3 regions of the Ruegeria sp. HKCCA0370 genome follow, and region 3 is predicted to be linked to each of the others. Evidence: riboswitches for the same ligand, from Rfam matches in the RefSeq annotation. Region 3 holds a riboswitch; each other region holds the start of a gene.
The links. A riboswitch is a leader RNA that binds a small molecule or an ion and turns the genes downstream of it on or off. The one in region 3 is predicted to bind cobalamin.

Region 1 (7,324 bases), on a different contig from region 3:
CCACGACCAAAAGCTTGCCTCGCCACAGCAATATGCATCGCGCAGCAGGGTCGCGCGCCATCTCGGACAGCTTCTCTGAATCCCCACGAAGATGCGCTGCCCGATTCAGGCCCGAGCCACCGAAAGTCACCTGCTCTGCGTTTTTCATTGGAATTCCTTCTGGTCTTGCGCACAGGGCTGCCATGTCTCAGGCCCTGTTGCAATGGCAATTCAAGACGCAAAACGCAGAGACGCGCCGCCGAAAAGCCGCATGGCGGCCTCGGAAAAATCATCTAGACTGCGCTTTGATGATTTTAGCCCATTACCACATTCAAAAGCAGAACAAAAAAAGTGAAGCAAAACCCATCGACGCAGGTTCAACCCACAAAAGACCGTGGGCGTATTCGTATTCTTGCCACCTCCGACCTGCACATGCATCTGACCGGTTTTGACTATTACGCGGACACACCGGACCCGACGCTTGGGCTGACACGCACCGCCAGCCTGATCCGCAAGGCCCGACACGAGGCCACAGACGCGCTGGTACTGATGTTCGACAACGGGGATTCGCTCCAGGGAACGCCGATGGGCGAATGGGCCGTTCGGAACGACACGCCCCACCCGATGATGCAGGCATTCAAGGCGCTGGACTATGATGCGATTGGTCTGGGCAATCATGATTTCGGGTTCGGGCTGCCGACATTGGACAAGACCCTTGCGCAAGCCCCGTGCCCGGTTCTGTGCGGCAATCTTCATCGGTCCGGAGAACGACAATCATGGCAGCGTTTTGCGATCCTCGACCGTATCGTGTCGGTGGGAAACAAGGATGTACCCATTCGCGTCGGCGTGTTTTCGGTTCTGCCACCGCAAACAACACGTTGGGAAGAACACAATCTGAACGAAACCGTAGCGGCGGACGACATCGTTGTCGCGGCCCGGTCCCTGACGCGTCTTTTGCGCGTAAAGGGGTGCGATCTGATCGTGGCGCTCGCCCATTCCGGGCTTGGACACCCGGACACAGCGACCGACACTGAAAATGCCGTTATTCCCCTGGCCGCGATCGAGGGCATCGACGCTGTGGTCGCCGGGCACACTCACCTGACCCTTCCCGCACGCACCGGCGCGCAAACCCCGAATGTGGATTACGTGAAAGGGCTGGTGCATGGAACGCCGGTTGTCATGCCCGGCTCGGCAGGCGCATATCTTGGAGTAATCGATCTGGCCGTTACCCTACAGCCCCAGTCGGGGCTGCGTGTTGTTGACAGCCACGCCGAATTGCGCCCGATTTCGATGGGCGGCACCGCGATTGGCGAAGATTTGGCAATCGCGAATCTGGTTGAACACGCACATCAGCAGACCCGTCAGGACATGGCCGCGCCCGTTGCGCACGTCTCGGAGACATTGCACAGCTATTTCAGCTTCTGTGCGCCGGATCGTGGATTGACGCTTGTTGCCGCCGCACAAGCAGCCGCGTTGCGCCCTTTTTTACACGGCACCACGCTTGCAGAGCTGCCACTGTTGTCAGCCGCGTCACCGGCCAAATGCGGCGGACGCTCTGGCCCCAGGCACTATACGGACGTGCCGCCCGGTGAAATCTGTCTGCGTCACGTGGCGGACCTGCATGTCTTTCCCAACGAGTTGCGCGCGGTTCAGATCACGGGCGCGCAGCTGCTGGAGTGGTTGGAGATGTCAGCCAGTGCATTCAACCAACAATTCCCCGATGCCGAGGCAGAACTGTTCGACCGGGATCGGGCAGGATACAATTTCGATGTCATCTTTGGCCTGTCCTATCAGATCGACCCGTCGCAACCGGCGCGTTACGATGTCGGGGGGCAAATGATCCATCCCGGCCACAGGCGAGTGCATCATCTGACTTGCGCGGGCCAAGCCGTGCGGCCGGATCAGACATTTGTCGTTGCGCTCGATAATTATCGCGCAAGCGGAGGCGGACATTTCCCGCATGTGTCATCGACCCCTGCCATAGATCTGCCCCCGCTGGATATCCGGGACATTTTGCGGGATTACATGACGCACCGCCTGCCACCCGACCCATTGGCCCGGCAACCTTATCCGTTCTCGCTGATGCCGAAATCGGGGATGAAGACCATTCTTCGGACAGGGCCCGGTGCTTTGAAATATGTCGACGAATTGAACAGGTTCGCCCCCAAGATTCTGGAACCTGACGAACAGGGTTTTGCGCGCATTCGCCTGACGCTCTGACGGGTTGTCTTTTGCCGAAGCCTTCCCTATATCCAGAATCGAGAGGTTGGCGCGGGCGAGCGCCTCGCCAACCTGGTCAGGTCCGGAAGGAAGCAGCCACAACGAGCCCCGCTTGGGTCGATGTCCAACCTCTCACTTTATGAACCTTAATGAACCTTGGCCGCAGGAGGGCTTTATGATTGTAGCAAAGATCCTTCGGGCAGCACGGTTCTGACCTCACGGTATCAACTGACTGCCTGAACACATGACCCGGGGATGAGCGCTTGCCATCCGTCGGGAGTGCTGTTTCTGACGACAGGCAGACCAATGTTTCTTACACTTTCGGACCTGGGATGGTCCTCTCACTTTGCTGCGCAACACGCGGCTTATCCTTCCTGCACACCTTTTCGCATCACTTCCGTTCATCGGGACCGCCTGATCGGGCTGAACCCGGATGGTGAAGTCCCGTTGCTGACCCTCGATCAATCAACCGGCACCTATGCCGTTGGCGACTGGGTTCTCACCGACGACGACAAACGCGTGCGCCATTTTCTCGACCGGCGCAGCCTGCTGCACCGACGCGCCGCCGGTACAGGTGCCGCGACGCAACTGATCGCAGCCAATGTCGATGTGCTGTTCATCGTCAGCTCGTGCAATGCCGATTTCAACCTGCCCCGGCTGGAACGATATCTGGCGCTTGCGCATCAGGCGGGGTGTTACCCGGTCGTTGTTCTGACAAAGGCCGACAAATCGGCAGACCCTGACAGTTTCGCGGGGCAGGTGCAATCACTGGACCCGTTCCTGACGGTTCTGGCGATCAACGCGCTGGACCCGGCAGAGGTTGAAAAGGTTCTGTCCTGGTGCCCAAAAAGCCAGACCGGAGCGCTGGTTGGTTCGTCGGGCGTTGGCAAGACGACACTTGCCAATACCATGACCGATCAGAATCTTGCCACCTCGGACATTCGCGAGGATGACGCGCGGGGCCGACACACGACAACCGCACGCGCATTGCACCGGATGCGCAACGGCGGCTGGTTGATCGATACACCCGGAATGCGCGCGTTGCGCCTGCTGGACGCTCAGGACGGGATCGACGACGTTTTCTCGGACCTTGTCGAGTTGAGCCGGGACTGCCGTTTTTCGGATTGCCAGCACAGCTCCGAGCCCGGATGTGCCGTGCAAAAGGCAATAAGCCACGGCACGCTTGATCCGGCTCGATTGGACCGATGGCGCAAGCTTCGGCGCGAAGATCAGCGCAATTCTGAAACCGTCGCGCAGTCCCGGGCGCGGGACAAAGCGTTCGGCAAGATGGTCCGTGGCGTCATGAAGGAAAAGAAACTTCGCAACCGGTGATGGCGGGTCGGGGCCTGGCCCGTTCTGCGCCGCGTCTGATCAAGCGATCAGTCGCGGCCAAACCGCTGCATTGCGCCGGGCAAATGCTCCGATATGACCAACCTCGGACAACCCGAAATCGGCAGGGCTCAGCAGGTGGCGGTTGGCATCGGGGCCGTAAAGATCCGCAAGCCGCCAAACCGCGTCCGGCGGCACCATCTGGTCGTCCTCGAAGGTGAACAAATCCACGGGCGTTCCAGAATCCTTCCACTGCGCCGCAGGTAACTCATGCCCGATTTCAGGCACATAGTTCAAAGGCGCCGTACACCATTTGCGCCACTGCCAATAGACCGATGCCGGCAGATCCGAGCCGAACCCGATCGCCTTTCCGGGAAGGTAGCCAAGGGCTCGGGCCAAAAGCGGGGCATGACCATACCAGAACAATCCTGCCAAACCACGATAGGGCCACGGGTGGTCGCTTACAGTTACCAGCCCCGAACACACACAGATCATCCGGTCAATCAGATCGATATCCGGCTGCACAGGCCCCAACATTGCGCCGATCGAATGGCCGATGGTCCAATGCTGCGAATCGGGAAACCGTCTGCGCATTTCCGCCCGTGCCGCGGGCATGTCGATCAAGGCCCAATCCGCCATGGTCGCACGCGAGTCTTTCAGGCGGCCAGTCAAGGAATGCCCGTAATCGCGATAGTCATAGGTCAGGCAGGCCATACCCTGCTCGGCAGCAAGCCATCGTGCGAAATGACGGTAATAATCGCGCGGCACACCCGTTGCACTGTTCAGCACGACGACGATTTCGGGCGAGGTCAGCGGGCTGTACAACCGAGCAGACAGTGTTTTCTGCCCGGACGGAAAGCGAAACTCTTCGGTCAATACCGTTTGCTCTGTGTCCAACATGATCTCTGGCTTTGCGCTTGGTAAATCCGGTTTCCGAACCTCAACGCCCTCGACACTATGCATGAACCAACATCGTATCCAGCATGACCAAGCGTCCGGCCAAAAGATCGGCTTGACTCGATGCGTGCTCAAACGCTAGCGGTTGTGTGATGGTTTCCGGCCTCCACAAGGGGTCGGGATGAAAAGGGAACACGGTGCGGTAATGTCTGGTCATGCAGGCAACAACCAAATCCGCGACTGCCCCCGCAACTGTAAGCGGTAAGCGATGCCGAAACACCACTGGCCCCGAAGGCTGGGAAGGTCGGCAAAGCGATGACCCGCAAGTCAGGAGACCTGCCATCGGAAACGAAACCGAAACTCGGGCGGGGTGTCCGGGCAGGTCCTGACGGCATCACGCTGTTCCACCTGTCCCCAATATCCTGTCCACCAAGCGCGGAGGGCGCAGGATGATCTGGAAGACAAAAACACATGAATTCAGTGCAACAGTATGTCAGCGGACGGGCAAAACCTGTCCCGCTTTGGCGCGGCTGGCGCGCTCGATATCCGAAGCCATGGCCCAGGCGACCTCGGCCACAAGTGACGATTTCGAGATTGAGGGCAGCAGCGAGCTGTCACATTGCGCCGAAGGATGTCATGCAATTTTCCGCGCGCGATCAGACAGCATTCGTGTCTTTTGCGGAACGCAGCCCGAAACCGCAATTGAGCCGCTGAACGGCTATGCCGACCTGATCTTCGGAAACACGTTCAGTGCGATGCCATCCGGCGTCGTGAAGACCCCACCCTGCGCGATGATCGAAGTTTCCACGATCCGGCCTCGAAAACCTGCTTGCGCGCCCATGCAGATTTCAATCTGAATCCAGACTGACCTGTGCCTGGGCGCGCCGAGAGGCCCAGGCCAGTTGCGCATCCGTTTCGACGGCGCAAGGGCGCACCGCCCGCAATCGTTGCAGCGCCGTGTCCGCGCGTTCGCCGCATTCGACCATAAGCCGAAGGACAACCATACCTGACCTGCCACATCCCCCGCGGCAGTGTACCAATACGCGACCTCCGCCGGAAAGCGCGTGCCGGGCCGCGGCGCTGACGGACGGCCACGCGTCATCAATCGCTTTTGTCGGCGCTCCGAAATCTTCGATCGGCAGGTGAACCCATCGGCTGGCGCGGCTTTGAATATCGCTGCCAAATTCCTGCGCCCCGTCCTGAAGCATTTCGACATCCGTCGTCATCGAAACAACAAGCCCCGGCTGCCAGGCTGCGATCATATCCAGATCGCTGGAGTAATCTCCGCCGCGTCCGGGCATCGAGGTCAGCGCCAGCGTTCCGCCACCGACTTGCAGGGCGTAGATCACCAACTGCGACATGAATCCTGTCCTCCCCAAAGAACTCTTTACAAAATGAGCCATTAAATCCGCTGATGCAGTTTAGTGCGAAAGCGACTCGTTTCTAAATCAAAAATCATCGCGCCCCGCTGTGGACGCGGGCAACGGTGGCCACTACGCTGTGCCCAAGCACCGAATCCCAACGAGAAGACATGACAGACAGCTCCAACCCCGCCTATCAGGTTCTCGCCCGCAAATATCGCCCGGAAACCTTTGCCGATCTGGTGGGTCAGGATGCCATGGTGCGCACCCTGAAAAACGCGTTCGCGGCCGACCGGATCGCGCAGGCCTTCATCATGACCGGTATTCGCGGCACCGGCAAAACCACGACCGCAAGGATCATCGCCAAGGGGATGAACTGCATCGGACCCGACGGAACCGGTGGCCCCACGACCGAACCCTGCGGTCAGTGCGAACATTGTGTCGCCATCATGGAAGGCCGCCATGTCGACGTGATGGAGATGGACGCCGCCAGCCGTACGGGCGTCAACGACATCCGCGAGATCATTGACAGTGTCCGCTATCGCGCCGCCAGCGCGCGTTACAAGATTTATATCATCGACGAGGTTCATATGCTCTCGACCAGCGCGTTCAACGCGCTGCTCAAGACGTTGGAAGAACCGCCCGCGCATGTGAAGTTCATCTTCGCAACCACTGAAATCCGCAAAGTCCCTGTCACCGTGCTGTCCCGCTGCCAGCGTTTCGACCTGCGCCGGATCGAACCCGAAGACATGATTGGCCTGCTGCGCAAGATCGCCGAAGCGGAAAGCGCCCAGATTGCAGAAGACGCGCTGGCATTGATCACCCGAGCAGCGGAAGGATCGGCCCGGGATGCGACCTCGTTGCTGGATCAGGCGATATCGCACGGGGCTGGCGAGACGACCGCCGATCAGGTCCGAGCAATGCTTGGACTGGCGGACCGTGGCCGCGTTCTGGACCTTATGGATATGATCCTGCGCGGCGACGCCGCGGGCGCACTTACCGAGTTGAGCGGCCAATACGCCGAAGGCGCGGACCCGCTGGCGGTGCTGCGCGATCTGGCCGAGATCACGCACTGGGTGTCCGTCGTAAAGATCACACCTGACGCGGCCCAGGACCCGACGGTTTCTCCGGACGAACGGACCCGGGGCCAACAGATGGCCGAGGCTCTGCCGATGCGGGTTCTGACCCGGATGTGGCAAATGCTGCTGAAGGCGCTCGAGGAAGTCTCGGCTGCCCCCAACGCCATGATGGCCGCTGAAATGGCCGTTATTCGCCTGACCCATGTGGCGGATTTGCCCAGCCCCGAAGAGCTGATCAAACGGTTGCAAGATGCCCCGCCACCGCCGCCGGGCGGGCCCAATGGCGGCGTTTCGATACCCCGACAGGGCGCCGGTCCGGCGCCGGCTGGCGCGGCCCATCCACCTACCTATGCGCCGTCCCCTCGCGGTGCCGGTGGCGCACCGGTTGCAGCCCTGGCGCAGGATTCCCAGACGGCTCTTGCCCGGTACCCGACCTTCGATCACGTGGTGGAATTGATC
Region 2 (7,324 bases), on a different contig from region 3:
CGGCAGCCTCACGCACACCCACGAGGATTTCGCGGATTTCCGCCTCTTTGATATCGTCATGCTCGGCGATGACGACCAGACGCGAACGACGGTCTTCACCGGGTTCCCACGGGCGGTCATACTGGTGACGCACGCGGGCACCTACCGCCTGAACCAGCAGGCGCATGGGTTTGCCCTGAACGGCGGCATACCCTTTGACGCGCAGGATGTTCAGTTCATTGGCGAGGCGTTCGATATTGGCGACCAGTTGGGCCGGATCGGTCTGCTCGGGCAGCTCGACGATGATGCTTTCGAAATCGTCATGCTCGTGATCGTGATGGCCGTCGTGATGCGAGGGGCGGGCGTCCATGTCATCCTCGGCGGCGGCTTCCAGACCCAGCACAACGCGCACGTCCACGGCACCTTCGGCCACTTCGACGACGGGCAGGGGGCGCGGCGCCTCGGCGGCGATGATCTCGCGCGCTTTGGCCACGCCTTCGGGGCCGGCGAGGTCGGGCTTGGTCAGCAGGATGATGTCGGCGCACGAGATCTGATCCTCGAACACCTCGGACAGGGGCGTTTCGTGGTCGATCGAGTCATCGGCCATGCGCTGGGCGTCCACCGCTTCGACATTGGGCGCGAAACGGCCTGCGGCCACAGCCTCGGCATCGGCCAAGGCGATCACGCCGTCGACGGTGATCTTCGAGCGGATGTCAGGCCAGTCGAATGCCTTGAGCAGCGGTTTCGGCAGGGCCAGACCGCTGGTTTCGATCAGGATGTGATCCGGGCGCGGCTCCAACGCCATCAGGGCCTCGATGGTAGGAATGAAATCATCTGCCACGGTGCAGCAGATGCAGCCATTGGCCAGTTCCATGATGTTTTCCGCCGGGCAATCAGGAATGGCACAGGATTTCAGGATGTCGCCATCGACGCCCACATCGCCGAACTCGTTGACCACGACAGCAAGGCGCTTGCCCTGTGGGTTCTGCATCAGGTGACGCACCAAAGTGGTCTTGCCCGAGCCCAGAAAGCCGGTGATCACTGTGACGGGGAGTTTTTCGAGGTTCGACATGTCAGGCTCCAATCGGGGGAATGCGCGAGGCACAGTTCTTGCGAAAGTGTTCGGGGCGTTCGCGCCATTTCACCAAACCATCTTCCGTGGCCAGATACTTGGTCGCGCCGTCGACGATGACGTCGACATGATCTGTTTCGTTCAGGTTTTCATACACGAATGTCCAGCGGCCCGGCCCGCGCAACACGATCGAACAGCCTTGATCGCAGTTTGACAGGCATTCAACGGCTTTCAGGGTGACACCGTCGGGCAGGTCTGCCTGTTCCAGGGCCTTGTGCAACAAAGCGCCCGGGCGTTGCGCATCATCTTCGACAGGCAGGCCGCGACGGCAGGTAGTACAGACCAGCAACTCGACTGGTGCGGTCTCGGTCATGTCTCTCATCCCCCCAAATCCTCTTCGCGGGGGACGGGGTTTCATGCGGGCCACAAGTGGTCATGGACCCGACACCGGAACACCCCGCCCGGTTTCAACTTCGGTTGTTGGCAGGTCTCCCGGCTTGCGGATGCCAGAGGCGGGCCTCTGTCGGATGTCCCGCCTTCCCGGCTTTCGGGCCAGTGGCATTGGGCATCCTCTCCGTTCACGGTCGCGGGGGCGGCTGCGTTTGGCGGCAAGACCGTTGACGCATTCCCTTTTCATCGGCTCTCACCGACACCAACGAAAGGGACATGCGGCACCGCTGGCCTGCTTGTCAAGCGAGTCGCGTGCAACAATGATGCAGAGGCATGGAAAGCGACCTGTGGGCGTCGATGGGCGGCATGGTGTGCCGGGACCCAGCCTGAGGTGGGCCCGGCGACGAACGGTATTTCAGCAAGGGGCGTAGACTATGGTGAACGGGTGCCTCGGCTGAACCTGTCCAGATGATGGGAAAAGACCACCGAACACCCTGGATCCTCTTGCGCTAATAGATGACGTTTATCATGAGCAGCGAGACGACCAGAAACAGCGCCGTCATTATTCCGCCGGAGCGGACGAAATCCATCACCTTGTATCCGGCCGGACCCATGATCAACGCGTTTACCTGATGGGTTGGGATGATGAAGCTGTTCGAGGTCGATATGGCGACCGTCAGGGCAAAGACGGCCGGGTTTCCACCCGCCGCCACCGCAATCGATACCGCCAGAGGCACCAGCAGAACCGTGGCCCCCACATTGGACATGACCAAAGAAAAGGCCGTCGCCAGAATGGCGATGCCGGTTTGCAGCGACCAGAGCGGCCAGCCGTCCAGAATTATCATGATCTGCTGCGCGATCCACGCGGCCGTGCCTGTGTTCTGCACGGCTTGTCCCAAAGGTATGAGGCAGGCGAGCAGGAATACGGTGTTCCATCCGACCGCGCGGTACGCCTCGTCCACGCTGAGCACACGGGTCAGCATCATGCCCACCGCGCCGGTAAGAAGACAGAGTGAAAGCCGGACGTCCGTGAACAGGATCAACGATAGCGAAATGGCGAAGAATGCCAGGGCCCAGCCGACTTTTTGCGGCCTCAACTCGTCCTGAGGAAAGTCCGTCGTCACAACGACGAAATCCGGATCTCGTTTGATCCGCATCAGGTTGTCCCATCTGGTATGCGCCACAAGCATGTCGCCCGCCTGAAACTTTTCGAGCCCGATCTGAGTGGATTCGTGATCCTCGGTCTCGACATGGCTCAGCGTCTCTTCGCCGCGGTGAATGGCCAGCAGCGACATCCCGTAGGTCTTGCGAAACAAAAGCTCGCGGGGGCATTTGCCGATCAGCTTGCTGTCGGGCGTGATGACCACCTCGGCCACGCCTGCATTGGTTGGGGCGAACTCTTCGACGAAAATGTCCAAATCCGGAAGAACGGTCAGCCCGTATTTCTCGGCGAACTTCTCGACCTCCCAACGGCGGCCGACGATGGCCAGCCGACACGGCGCTGCTATTTCCGCTGTCAAAACCTGAACCATCGAGGTTTTGCCGCGATAGAAGGTGGAAATGATGTACAGGTGGTTTTCGTGGTTGATGTCGGCCAGAATCTCGCCGACCAAAGGGCTGTCCTCGGGCACCACGACTTCGAACACATCGGCTTTGAGGCCATAGACCCTTTGCAGGTACTCCTGTGTCCCTTGTCCGGTACCCGTATTGTCAGGCCCTTCAGCCTCGGGCAAAACCCAACGTCCCAACAGCAGAAAGTAACCAATTCCCGTCAGGATCAGAACCGCACCGATCGGCGTGACCGAGAACAGGCCGAAGGGCTCCATTTTCTGAGAGGCCGGCAGACTGTCATTTGCCGTCAGGATCAGATCGTTCAGCAGGATAAGAGGAGACGACCCCACCATCGTCATGGTGCCGCCCAAAATGGCGCAGAATCCCATCGGCATGAGCAGGCGCGACAGTGGTATGCCCGACCGTGTGGAAATTCGGCTGACAACCGGCAGAAACAGAGCAGCGGCGCCGACATTCTGCATGAACGAGGATATGACGCCAACGGTGCCGGAAATGATTGGTACAACCCTGCCTTCGGATTTGCCGCCGTATTTGAGGATGACGGCAGCCACCTTGTTCATGATCCCCGTCTTGTCCAGACCGGCCCCGACGATCATGACCGCAATGATCGAGATGACGGCATTGGATGCGAAGCCGTCGAACAGAAGGGTGACATCCGCCAGATTTCCCAGCCCGGGCGCGTAGCTGAGCAAGCCTATGAGAACCAGAACCAATATGGCGGAAAGGTCGATCCTTATGATCTCGGAAACGAACAGAAAAACGGTGAAAGCCAGCAGGGTGCAAACGACCCCCATCTCGAAGGTAAAGGCAATGTGTTCCACAATACGTCCAGAACTTTTTCTTTGTTAGAGTCCTAGTTCATCCTTCCCGAGTTGTCATGAAGTTTCGTTTTTCGGCGATGGTGAGACATAATATTGCTCAAGGGCTGTTGTTTGAGCAATGCTTTCGGGAACCCCGTTTGACGAACACGTCAGAAAGAAGGATTGGACAAATTGCATGAGGCAGCCTGCACGTTTCGAGCGGGTGCGATGCCGTTCCAACCAAGTCGAAGCAGCACAGGTAATGGCAGGTCAATTCCAGCCATGGACGACAGACAATCCGACAGCTTTGTTTGCGGCACCATTCTGCCGCTGCCTGAACCGCTTAAAGGGCCTGCTTGGCCGTCCCTGATCGCAATCTGACTACAAGAATGGTATACATCTGAAAGGGCCGGAACAATGGTTCAGGTCACCAATTCTGAACATTTCGAGATGAAATTGCCAAGGAAGTACGGCGAGGTGTTGCCTGAACGCAAGCTGGCGGCATATGCCAAGAATGCTCGCAGTCGGATGGAACAGAACCAGATCGCAACACGAAAAATCCAATAGTTGGTTGGATATTGAACCTCGAGGAGGGAAAAAGTACCGCAAGTCATTGGAGGTACTGGAGGCGAGTACCGGACCCGCTACCGTTTTTCTAAGCCATTGAATACCCAAAGTTACCGGGAGCGAGGTTGGCTTGTGTGTCTCACTTTGTGTCACACAAGCTGGAGATTGGTGCGGGTATTGTCAACGCCCAAAAAGAGATGGCAAAAGGTGCTAACCTCTAGTGTCAAAGTCTGATGGGCTAGATACTTCCCAGAGGCCCGGCTAAGGAGCCAAGCAAACAACACGGTCAGAAGTGAGGGGTATGGGGGAAGTGGGTTCGACAAAGAAGATAGATAGGTGCGCGCAAAAATATGTCGGATTTTTGTAATGAACCAAGACCGGAGCCAAGAGTTTCTGAGGCACATCAGGCAAGCTATAGAAGAGGCTAACCTACCCGATCAAGGTGCGGCGCAGTCTTGGGCTTTCGAGCCGTATCTGCAACTTAACAATGAGCAAGCGCAAGGTAGATTGGATACCACGCTAGATTGGCTTTGCGCGCAGTGGCAAGCAAGCTATGCGCGTAAACGCAATCAACGAGAACAGCAAAAGTTCAGTGACTGCGCAGGGACTGTGCTTGTCAATGTGTTGCGGGCCCATGTAAAAAAGTGCGGAATGTCCGTAGGAATAGGACGGCAGAAGCAGCGCCTTGATCGTGAGAGCAGGTACAGACCGGCATACATGACTGCCCATCGCTTCCGCATGGCACTTGATTGGCTGTTGAGTACAGACCTTATTTGCATCACCGCGGATGGATACCAATACGGGGACAATGCACAGCTCACCCGTTTTGCAATGACTTCAAAGTCGATACAGGCACTGTACACAGAACAGTTGACCATAAGTGCCTTCAAAACTGCAGAGCCAGATGAGGTGCTGATACTAAGGGATAGCGAAAAGCAACCCATAAAGTATCCTGACACCAGACAGACCCATGCCATGAGGGCGGCACTTCACTTGATCAATGAGGTGAATGGGCAGGCCGACATTACCTCAATAAAGCCTTTGGGGTACAAAGACGTGAGCGAGGATTACGCGGACCTAGCGTTTTCAGAGAATGCAAAATACATGCGCCGCATCTTCAACAACGGCAAGTTTGAACAGGGTGGTAGGTTCCATGGAGGATGGTGGCAGTACGTGCGCAAACATGTGAGGCGTACGGTGAGGATCAATGGTGAGGAAACTGTAGAAGTCGACTACAGAGGCTTTAATCCTGCAGTACTATTGGCAAAGGCAAATGCCACTATACCCGCGGACCCATACTCAGCAATAAAGGGTGTTGCTGCCAGTGACATACTTCGTGATCATGCCAAGTCCACATTGGCTGCTCTACTTAATGCCCCGACCAAACACATCGCCGAGCCTAGAGGATTTGATGAACGCAAGCATGGAATGACTGCTATCGAATTCCGGCAAGCCGTTCTGGATGCCTACCCAATGGTCGGGGAATTGATTGGCCAAAATGCGGGCTTAAAGCTGCAACGCGAAGAAAGTGATCTGGCAGAGAGTGTCATGCTACACTTTGTCCAACAAGGGCATTCGATACTGCCTATTCATGATGCTTTTATCGTGCAGGCGCATCTACTGGACGAGCTCGTTTCTGTCATGAAAGAAAAGTTTTACAACCAGTATGATCAACTCCCAGAAGTGACAGTAAAAGCTTCCGCGATAAAATCGGGATGAGTGCAGCTTCCCTTTCCAACTGATACTCAACCATTACCGGGGCGAATAAGAAGCCTTTGTACATCTCGCGCAAATTGTCGTGTTTGCGAGCGCTACCTAATTTCCCGGGTAGTTTGCCCGTATGGAGAAGCCTATCACATGAAGCCCGTACAGCTGGGAATTGGGCGCAACCATAAAATGATTGGGCGGCCTAGAATTCCACTAGGCGCCAAGTTAAGAAATTGAAAACACGCCACGAGGGGAGCAGTCAATGACAACAGTCGATATCACGCCGTCACCGAGGGTTCTCAGGATGTTGGGTCAAATTGACTTCGCTCCTTGGCAGTGCCTGGCAGAACTCGTCGACAACTCAATTGACGCGTTTATCGACCAGTCCCGCGATGGCAAGCCCGCCACTGACCCGCGGATTTGGATCCGTCTGCCCAGCGATACCGAGCTAAAGGCCGGTAACGGGGAAATCTCCGTGCTCGATAACGGCATCGGCATGTCGCTTGAAACACTGCAGGACGCCGTAAGGGCAGGGTACTCGGGAAACGACCCGGTCGAGAAAATGGGCCTGTTCGGGATGGGCTTCAACATTTCAACGGCACGGATGGGCAGGCGAACAGAGGTCTGGACGACGCGGCCGGAAGATCCCGAGTGGATTGGTCTCGTCATAGACTTTGACCTCTTGGAAAAGCAAAAGACATTTATTGCCCCGGTGCAAACGCGAGCCAAGTCCGAGAAGGAGATGGCGGACGGTGTTCACGGTACCGAGATCAAGATCTCGAGGCTCGAGGCAGACCGGGTCCGCCCGCTCATCTGGGGTATCGGAAAGAAAAGAACCCGCGACCGGCTCGGCAAGATCTACGGGCGCGTCATGCAGCGGCTTGATATTAAGCTGAACTACGATGGTGACGTCGTGAAGCCCATGAAGCATTGCGTCTGGAGCGAGACGAGGTCGGTTGAAACACAAGCTTTTGGTAGGGTCCCGGCCAGGGTCGAGATCGACAAGACGCTCGACTCCCGGAAATTCTGCTCGACTTGCTGGGTGTGGCTACTCGAGAACGAGGACGTGTGCTCGGCCTGTGGACACGATGAGAACGTCGTAAAGAGGACTAGGCGCTTGAAAGGGTGGCTCGGGATCCAGCGGTACTTCGACAAGGAAAATTTCGGGATCGACCTGATACGAAACGGGCGTGTGATCGAGGAACTGGACAAGTCCTTTTTCACTTTTCGCGGTGTC
Region 3 (7,324 bases):
ACCTTGCCGATCGGGTTCGAGCAGCAGGCCAGAATGTACCCCGCGTCGATGTCGTCTTCCGAGATCCCTCCGTTGTGGACCATGTGGACCTCGCCAGCGGTTTTCTTGACCTTGCAGGTCCCGCACACGCCGAAGGTACAGCCTGACGGAATGTTCAGGCCAACCGAGCGCGCGGCGGCAAGCACCGTGTCGGTCTCGGCAACCTTGGCCGTCACGCCCGAGGTTGCGAACAGGATCTCGGCTCTGCTGTCGTCGTCCAGAACAACGTCATCCAACTCGGGCTGATCCGCCTCGGTTTCCACCGGCGCGCCGAAGCTTTCCTGATGGTAGTTGTTCATATCAAAACCAAGACCGGCCAGCGCGTCGCGTACCGCTTGCATGAAGAGCTCAGGACCGCAGCAATAGACTTCGCGCTCAAGGTAATCCGGCGCCATCAGCCCCAGCATCAATTGGTTGAACTGACCCTGATATCCCGTCCATGGGCGGTAGCGGTCCGGCTCTTCCACCACGAATTTCAGGTCCAAACCATCCGTGCGGCTGGCCATCTGTTCCAAGCGCTGGCGGAAGATGATCTCGGATGGCCTTTTGGCGCAGTTGATGAAGACAACGTCCAGATCGCGGCCTTCGTCCCACATGCAGGTGGTCATCGACATCATCGGAGTGATGCCCGAGCCAGCCGAGATAAACAGGAACTTGCGTGCATCGCTCAATGCGTTGGTGAACAGGCCCGCAGGCCCAATGGCCTTGAGCCGCATGCCGGGTTGAAGATTGTCCAGCATCCAGCGCGTGCCGATACTGTCGGGTTGCGCTTTGGCGGTGATGGTGATCGACCGCGGCCGCGATGGCGACGATGAGATCGTGTAGGTGCGATGCACAACGCCTCCGGGCTGGCCGGGCGCCGGAATCTCGAGCGTCAGGAACTGACCGGGGTGATAGGCGAACTGCGCCCCCGAGGGGGCACGGAACGAAAAGCTGGCAGTGTTCGGCATCTCGGGCACGACCGAGACACATTCCAGCATCTCTCCATCCTGCCAGACGGCTGATGAAAGCGTGTTCAGGTCTTTCATCAGACTTACTCCGCCGCAATGGAGTCAGGGGCCAGGCGGGCCGACACTGTGTTGCAATACCAATCCACGAATTGCAGCACGCCGGATTCCTGAATGGCTGAATATGGGCCGGGCACATAGGCCGGGCTGTTGATGCCCTGCTGGTTGTCCTCGACCACCTGTCGATCTTCGTCATTCGTGGCGACCCAGACTTCGGTCAGGCGTTTCACGTCATAGTCAACGCCTTCAACCGCATCCTTGTTGACAAGCCATTTGGTCGTGACCTCGGTCTCTGTCGGGCTGATCGGCGTGACGCGGAAAACAATCGAGTGGTCGGCAAGAAAGTGGTTCCACGTGGTCGGATAGTGGAACTTCAAAAGCGATCCCGCATCCGCAAAGGGCGACCGGCCCAACCAGCGGCGCACGGCGGATTTCCCGTCCATCGTATAGCTCTCGGCGCCTTCTTTCAGCGGCATCCGCGCCAGACGGTATTGGCCGTCCTCGTGCAGGTAGAACTGCGATGGCATACCCGCTGCCTGGCACCTGTCGAAATGGGCTTGCATATAGGCTGGGGTTTCACCGCCTTCGATCCCCGTCACGCCCGGATCATCAGGGAAGGTCCGGCACAGCGCAGGGTGGTTGCCGCCGCAGTGATAGCACTCGCGATTGTTTTCCCAGACCAGTTTCCAGTTGCCGTTCTCGATGATCGTGCTTTCGAAGGCGACCTTGGCATTCGCAAGATCATGCGGCTCAAGATACGGGCGCGCGATATTGGCGAACGTGTCAAAATCCGGGGCGACATCCGCCAGACAGATGTAAACCAACCCGGCCAGCTCGCGGCAATGAACTGTCTTCAAACCATGCTGTCTGGGATCAAACTCCGGCCCCATGTCGCGGGCCCACAGCAATGAGCCGTCAAGTTCGTAGGTCCATTGGTGATACGGGCAAACCAGCTTCGGCGCGTTGCCTTTTGCCGCCTTGCATATGATCGAGCCGCGATGGCGGCAGGTGTTGTGAAACGCCCGGATCTGGTTGTCGGCGCCGCGCACGATGATCACGCGATAGGCACCCACGTTGAATGTTACATAGTCGCCGGCTTTCACCAGTTCGCAGGCAGGAATGGCAAAGAGCCATTCGCGAAAGTGGATGGTTTCCAGGTCGGTCTGAAAGATCTCGGGGTCGGTGTAAAAGGCCCGTTCCAGAGCATAGCCCGGGATTCGACGCGCCAACAGGTTTTGGACATTGTTCACTTCTGGCTCTCCTGCCGCGCCCCGCGGCATTGCTTGGGCAGATGACAGGGAGGAACCGTCCGGAGGCGCGCGAGGACCACGTCCGAAACCCGTGCCCCCACCGCCACCCGCGGTTTGACATATCTGCAAGGCTGGTTTCCGGACTTGAAAGGGGCTTGCACCCGGTTGCGACACCTTCCCGGGATCCTCGTCCCAGTGGTTGATTGTCGAACCTGACCTTCCTTACCGTTGCGGGGGCAGTGCCGGAATTCCACCGGCTTCCCAATTCTCCGCTGTCTGAGAATCAAGCAGCGGCACCTCACGATGGCAGCCTACTTTTTACCCGCTTGGGCGCTGAAATGCTTGCGACATTTCCGGTTTCAAAACAGACATGGAAATTTTCCGGCAGAGTGGACGGCGCCGGGATCACGGTCCTTGGCACAGGGGCGTGGCAGGCCCGCCAGCACGGCGTTTTGCAGGGGCCAATGGCCTTGCGATGGATGCGGCCACGTCTGACATCGGCGCCGTCAAATTGTCCCCCAACCGCGACGGCGAAGGCCCGGCTGCTCTGATCAGAAACGAAACCTTGCGCGTCGCCTGACCTTGGCTGGGAAAGAGAGTGTCAGGCCAAAGGAAAGCGGTTTGCAGCAATGCCCGTTTGGGTGACGTTGATCCGTGCGGGATGGTGCTGGCTTGCCATGAGGCAGGTAAAGACGGCGAATATCCGTCATGCGAGAGTTGCCAGCCCATCCTGTCAACGGATGGTAGAAAACTCGTTTTGTCCATAAAAAATTGTCTTTTTTCGGAAAAACCATTACGTTTTCCGACAATGGTGGAAAACACCGGAGGCAGTAAGAGAGCAGATGCCAAAACCGAAAACAGGTGTTTTGCGGACAAGGGTTCCTGCGCGCCTCATGGGAAAACGGGATGGTCTGTTTTTCCTCTGGGGGCAGATAGAACGCGCGCGTTTGAAAATCGAATGCGGCGAACGCGCCGAGGGCGCAGCCTCGGACGGGCCAAGGGCGAACACGGCCGGAGAGGTCAAGGGATCGACGACCGCATTGGTGGACGAGTTTATTTTCTACTGACTGTTGTGATGAAACCGGGCCTGGCGGCCCTATTTCTTCTCGAAGAACAGGATGACTTCACCCAGACGGACGCCATAGCGTGAGACATACGCGCGGTTCAGCAGACGGTCGTCATCCAGCAGCCACATCCAGTCGTCGAACTTGACACGCATGGTCCCGTCCTTGATCGGCAGGTCGATCTTGTATTTCCAGTTGAACGTATCCCCGCGTTCAATCCCGCTGGCGGTGCCCAGTACGCCAGGCGCCGTACCGGTCCATGTATCCTCTCCGGTTTTGGTCAATGTCCAGATACGTTGTTCCGTCGCGCCATCATCGTAGACGAAGTCTTCGACCAGAGTCAGGGTTTCGCCGTCCCATGTCCCGTCGATATCAACTGTGAATCTGCGGGGGATATTTCCCAGAACATCCTGAAACTGACCGTAGGCCACGGTTTTACCGTCGAAAAATTCCTCGAGGTTCAACTGTCGGTCCGACAGAAACGTTTTTGGTACCTTCGGTTTGCTGGAGCAGGCCGCCAAAATTGCAAGGCTTGCGATGGCAATGCAGGCGATGAAAGAGCGAAAGGTGATCATTGCAACGGCTTCCCTTCCGAAGTCGCGTCATACCCGTTTGACCCACTTGGATGCATCGGTTTCGAACTGGAGCTTGGACGCATTGTGGCGATCAGTTCCGCGACCTTGACGCCAAACTTGCGCATTTCGGACCGGTTCATGATGACGCCGGTTTCTGTCAGATACATCCAATCGGTGACATCCAGCGTATGTCCACCAGCATCATCTGGCAGAATGATGCGATAGGTCAGTTTCACCGTGGACCCCGAGATGATGCCCCGACCTTCGCCCACGATATCATCCGCCATTGCCGTGAACGTGTTGCCGGTTCCCAGCGTCAGGTACCATTTGCGGGTCATCTGTTTTCCGTTGGAATACGTGAAGTACTCGGTCAGCGTGCCCGCGTTGCCTTGCCATTCGCCGGACATGCGCGCGACAAAGCTGTTCGACATTTTGCCGTTGGGGCCATAGATCAGGCCCTCGGACAAGATCTCTCCGTTCAGGTGTTTTTTCAGCGAAAAACTTGGCCCGGTGCCGCTGTAATCGGACGGCGATTGCGCGCGAAAACTCAGCAGCCTTGCGCGGATGAAGACAGCGGTCAGAAGGACCAGAAGGATGATGGTGAAAGCGTTCATTTTCTTGTGACCTCGGTAGGCAGGGTCAACACCATCCCGAACGCTCCGACTTTCAGGATGCAGGGCAGCACCGCATAGGCAAGATTGAGTGTGGTCAGTGCCTGTGCGGAATTGGTTTGACCGGGGGTGAAACCGCTGCGTTCCAGCAGTGGCAGAGTGAAAAAGGCAGCCAGGGCGAGGCCCAGTTTGCCAGCGAAGGACCAGATGCCAAACGCGGCTGATGCGTTCAGCCCGGCCCGGGTCAGCACGACCGAGAACATGGCCGGCAACACGACCATATCCGCGCCCAGCGCCGCGCCCGAGGCGAGACAGATGAGGGCGAACCCGGTAAGGTTTCCTGCGCTCAGTGTGGCCGCGCCGATAAAGCCGGCGATCGAGAGCGGCATGGCGATTATCAGGGTCTGTTTCGGGCCAATCCTGTTGCTGAGCTTTGCCCAGAGCGGGACGCTCGCGCCTGCACTCAGGAAGAACAGGATCAACAAGGGACCCGCCTTGCCCGACAGTTGCAGCCGGTCTTCCACAAAAAACAGAAACAGGGTTGAAGTGATGGCAACCGGAAGGCTGTTTACCAAAGCCAGTGCAAGAAGGCGCAAGCCACCTGCCTGACCCAGTCCAGAAAAAGACAAACCTGTTCCTGTTATCGGGGTCCGTCGCCAGATCGGGACAGTCAGCACCAGGGTCAGAATGGATAGCAGTCCCAGAAACATTCCGAAAGCGGGGTAGCCTTGGGATTTTGCCCCGAAAGCAAACAACAGGGCTGGTGCGCTGGCTGCGATGACCACGCCGGTCAACTGCCCGCCTTCACGATAGGCGGCCAGTGTCATCAGCTCTTTCGGGTCGGTGCGCTTTGCCAAAGTTGCGCTGCGACCATACAGAAGAATGGTTCCCAGGCTGTACGCCGAGAACAGCAAGATCAGGATTGCGACCAGTTCCGGCACGCTGGCACCCTGCGGCAGATTGAAAAGCAGGGGAAACCCGATCGCCAGCCCCAAAGCCGCCATCGCCGCAAATGCAAGCTGGCCGCCGGGCCATCGGTCGATTGCCCAACCAATCAACGGATCCTGCACCAGATCCACCAAACGGATCACCAGCAGAACGGCACCAATGACCCCAAGGCCAATACCCAGGTTCACGGCTGCAAAGCGCGGCAAGTGGATATAAAGAGGAATACCCGCCGCAGCAAGCATCAACGCATAGAGACTGACTCGGGGATAGAGCATCACCGCCCCTGTAGCCTGCGCGTGAAGGACGCGGACCGCGTGTTGTCCCCCAGGAATACGGACATGAAACTGCGTTTGATGCCCGGATAGGCCATGGTGCAGGTCTTTTGCCCGTTCAGCCAGAAACTGATCTTGTCGGGACCGTCGGAAACCGCCAGATAGCTGTCCCCTTTTGCCACGGCCTTGAAGCACCGGTTCAGTTCGTCGCGAACGGGCGCTGAACGGCCGATGCGGTCCATCTCGTCCAGCGTCGAGTTGACCAGCGCTTTCTTCTTGATGTTCTTGCGATAGGTCAGTTGCAGGGCGATATCTTCGCTCCAACTGAACGGCGCACCTTTGGGGGTATAGAGTTTGGCGTCATAGATTGGCAAACCCAGATAGCGGAACGTCGCGGTTCCGCGCAGTTGGGCATCGTTCAGTTCTTCCGTGACCGGCGACGCGACCAGCCCATTGGGGATCAGCAAGGAAAGTGCAAGAAACGCTGTGCGCCATATCGCCTTATTCAGCGGCAACAGATAGGGCCGCGTCTTTCCCAGGAATGCCATTTTCAGCTCCGATGGTTTGCGGGGCACCATTTATTCGAGCAACGACATGCATCGCGCTGGCTATCCCGTCTTCGTGAAATCCGTGCCGGTTGTAAGCACCGGCAAACCAAGTTCGGTTCTGTCCCTGCATCTCGCGGATTTGCCCCTGCGCCTTCAGGGCGGCCTTGTCGAAGACCGGATGGGCAAATTCGACCTGGTCATAGATCTTTTCCGCGGGAATTTCTGATGAAGCGTTCAGCGTTACAAACAGCGGGTCACTGTCCGGAATGTTCTGAAGCCGGTTCATCCAGTAGGTTACCCCCACATCTCCGGCTTGCGAACGATAGGTCCAGCTTGACCAGCAGGCGCGCCGCTTTGGCATCTGACCTGGGTCACAATGCAATGTGGCCGTATTGGGCTGGTAGCGGATTGCGCCCAATGCAGCGGCTTCCGCGGGGGTCGCGCCATCACCCAAAATGGCAAGCGACTGGTCGGAATGGGTGGCCAGGATGATTTCATCGAACTGATCCACGGCGCCCTGGCTGTGGATGGTGACGCCCATCTCGTCACGGGATACATTCTGAACAGGGCTGGCCAGACGTATTTCTGCCCCCCGCGCACGAAGGGCCGCGTCGATCCGGCGGACATACTCTATGCTGCCGCCTTTGACCGTGTACCATTGATGCTGGTTTGCGCGACCACTTGCCAGCAAAGCGTGATTGCGGAAAAACTGCACCAAAGAGCGTGCGGGGAACTGATCCACGAACTCGACCGGCGTAGACCAGATGGCACCGCACATCGGCATCAGATAATTGTGCCGGAACCAGTGACCCAGCCGCAGCTGGTCCACCAATTCGCCAATCGTGGTGTCATCGTCCTTGGCGGCTTCGGGGGCTTCTTTGCCAAACCGCAGAATATCAGCGATCATTTTATAGTAAGCCGGACGCGCCAGATTGCGCTTTTGAGCGGTCAGTGTGCGCAGATTGTTCAACCCGTATTCAATGCGGCCATTGTCGATTGTCGCGCCAAAG

Region 1: linked by a shared signal. The riboswitch ahead of GOW31_RS20275 (hypothetical protein) and the one ahead of GOW31_RS18595 (aromatic ring-hydroxylating dioxygenase subunit alpha) in region 3 are both predicted to bind cobalamin.
Region 2: linked by a shared signal. The riboswitch ahead of GOW31_RS12195 (DUF1636 domain-containing protein) and the one ahead of GOW31_RS18595 (aromatic ring-hydroxylating dioxygenase subunit alpha) in region 3 are both predicted to bind cobalamin.

What each region holds. Positions count from the first base shown of each region.
Region 1 covers NZ_WQEP01000014.1:44,541-51,864, forward strand. Annotated here, with positions in the region: gene nudC (NAD(+) diphosphatase) at 1-148, opposite strand, end outside; gene GOW31_RS22215 (hypothetical protein) at 203-334, shown strand; gene GOW31_RS20255 (bifunctional 2',3'-cyclic-nucleotide 2'-phosphodiesterase/3'-nucleotidase) at 331-2,199, shown strand; RNA gene ffs (signal recognition particle sRNA small type) at 2,239-2,337, shown strand; gene rsgA (ribosome small subunit-dependent GTPase A) at 2,506-3,531, shown strand; gene GOW31_RS20270 (hypothetical protein) at 3,571-4,428, opposite strand; cobalamin riboswitch at 4,562-4,784, shown strand; gene GOW31_RS20275 (hypothetical protein) at 4,875-5,282, shown strand; gene GOW31_RS20280 (dual specificity protein phosphatase family protein) at 5,274-5,786, opposite strand; gene GOW31_RS20285 (DNA polymerase III subunit gamma/tau) at 5,957-7,324, shown strand, end outside.
Region 2 covers NZ_WQEP01000005.1:66,187-73,510, forward strand. Annotated here, with positions in the region: gene cobW (cobalamin biosynthesis protein CobW) at 1-1,051, opposite strand, end outside; gene GOW31_RS12195 (DUF1636 domain-containing protein) at 1,053-1,424, opposite strand; cobalamin riboswitch at 1,516-1,723, opposite strand; gene GOW31_RS12200 (SLC13 family permease) at 1,951-3,807, opposite strand; gene GOW31_RS12205 (hypothetical protein) at 4,747-6,099, shown strand; gene GOW31_RS12210 (ATP-binding protein) at 6,350-7,324, shown strand, end outside.
Region 3 covers NZ_WQEP01000010.1:148,063-155,386, reverse strand. Annotated here, with positions in the region: gene GOW31_RS18600 (hybrid-cluster NAD(P)-dependent oxidoreductase) at 1-1,067, opposite strand, end outside; gene GOW31_RS18595 (aromatic ring-hydroxylating dioxygenase subunit alpha) at 1,073-2,326, opposite strand; cobalamin riboswitch at 2,408-2,612, opposite strand; gene GOW31_RS18590 (hypothetical protein) at 2,667-2,876, shown strand; gene GOW31_RS18585 (hypothetical protein) at 3,190-3,363, shown strand; gene GOW31_RS18580 (DUF3833 family protein) at 3,393-3,935, opposite strand; gene GOW31_RS18575 (DUF3833 domain-containing protein) at 3,932-4,549, opposite strand; gene GOW31_RS18570 (MFS transporter) at 4,546-5,769, opposite strand; gene GOW31_RS18565 (hypothetical protein) at 5,769-6,314, opposite strand; gene GOW31_RS18560 (NAD(P)/FAD-dependent oxidoreductase) at 6,268-7,324, opposite strand, start outside.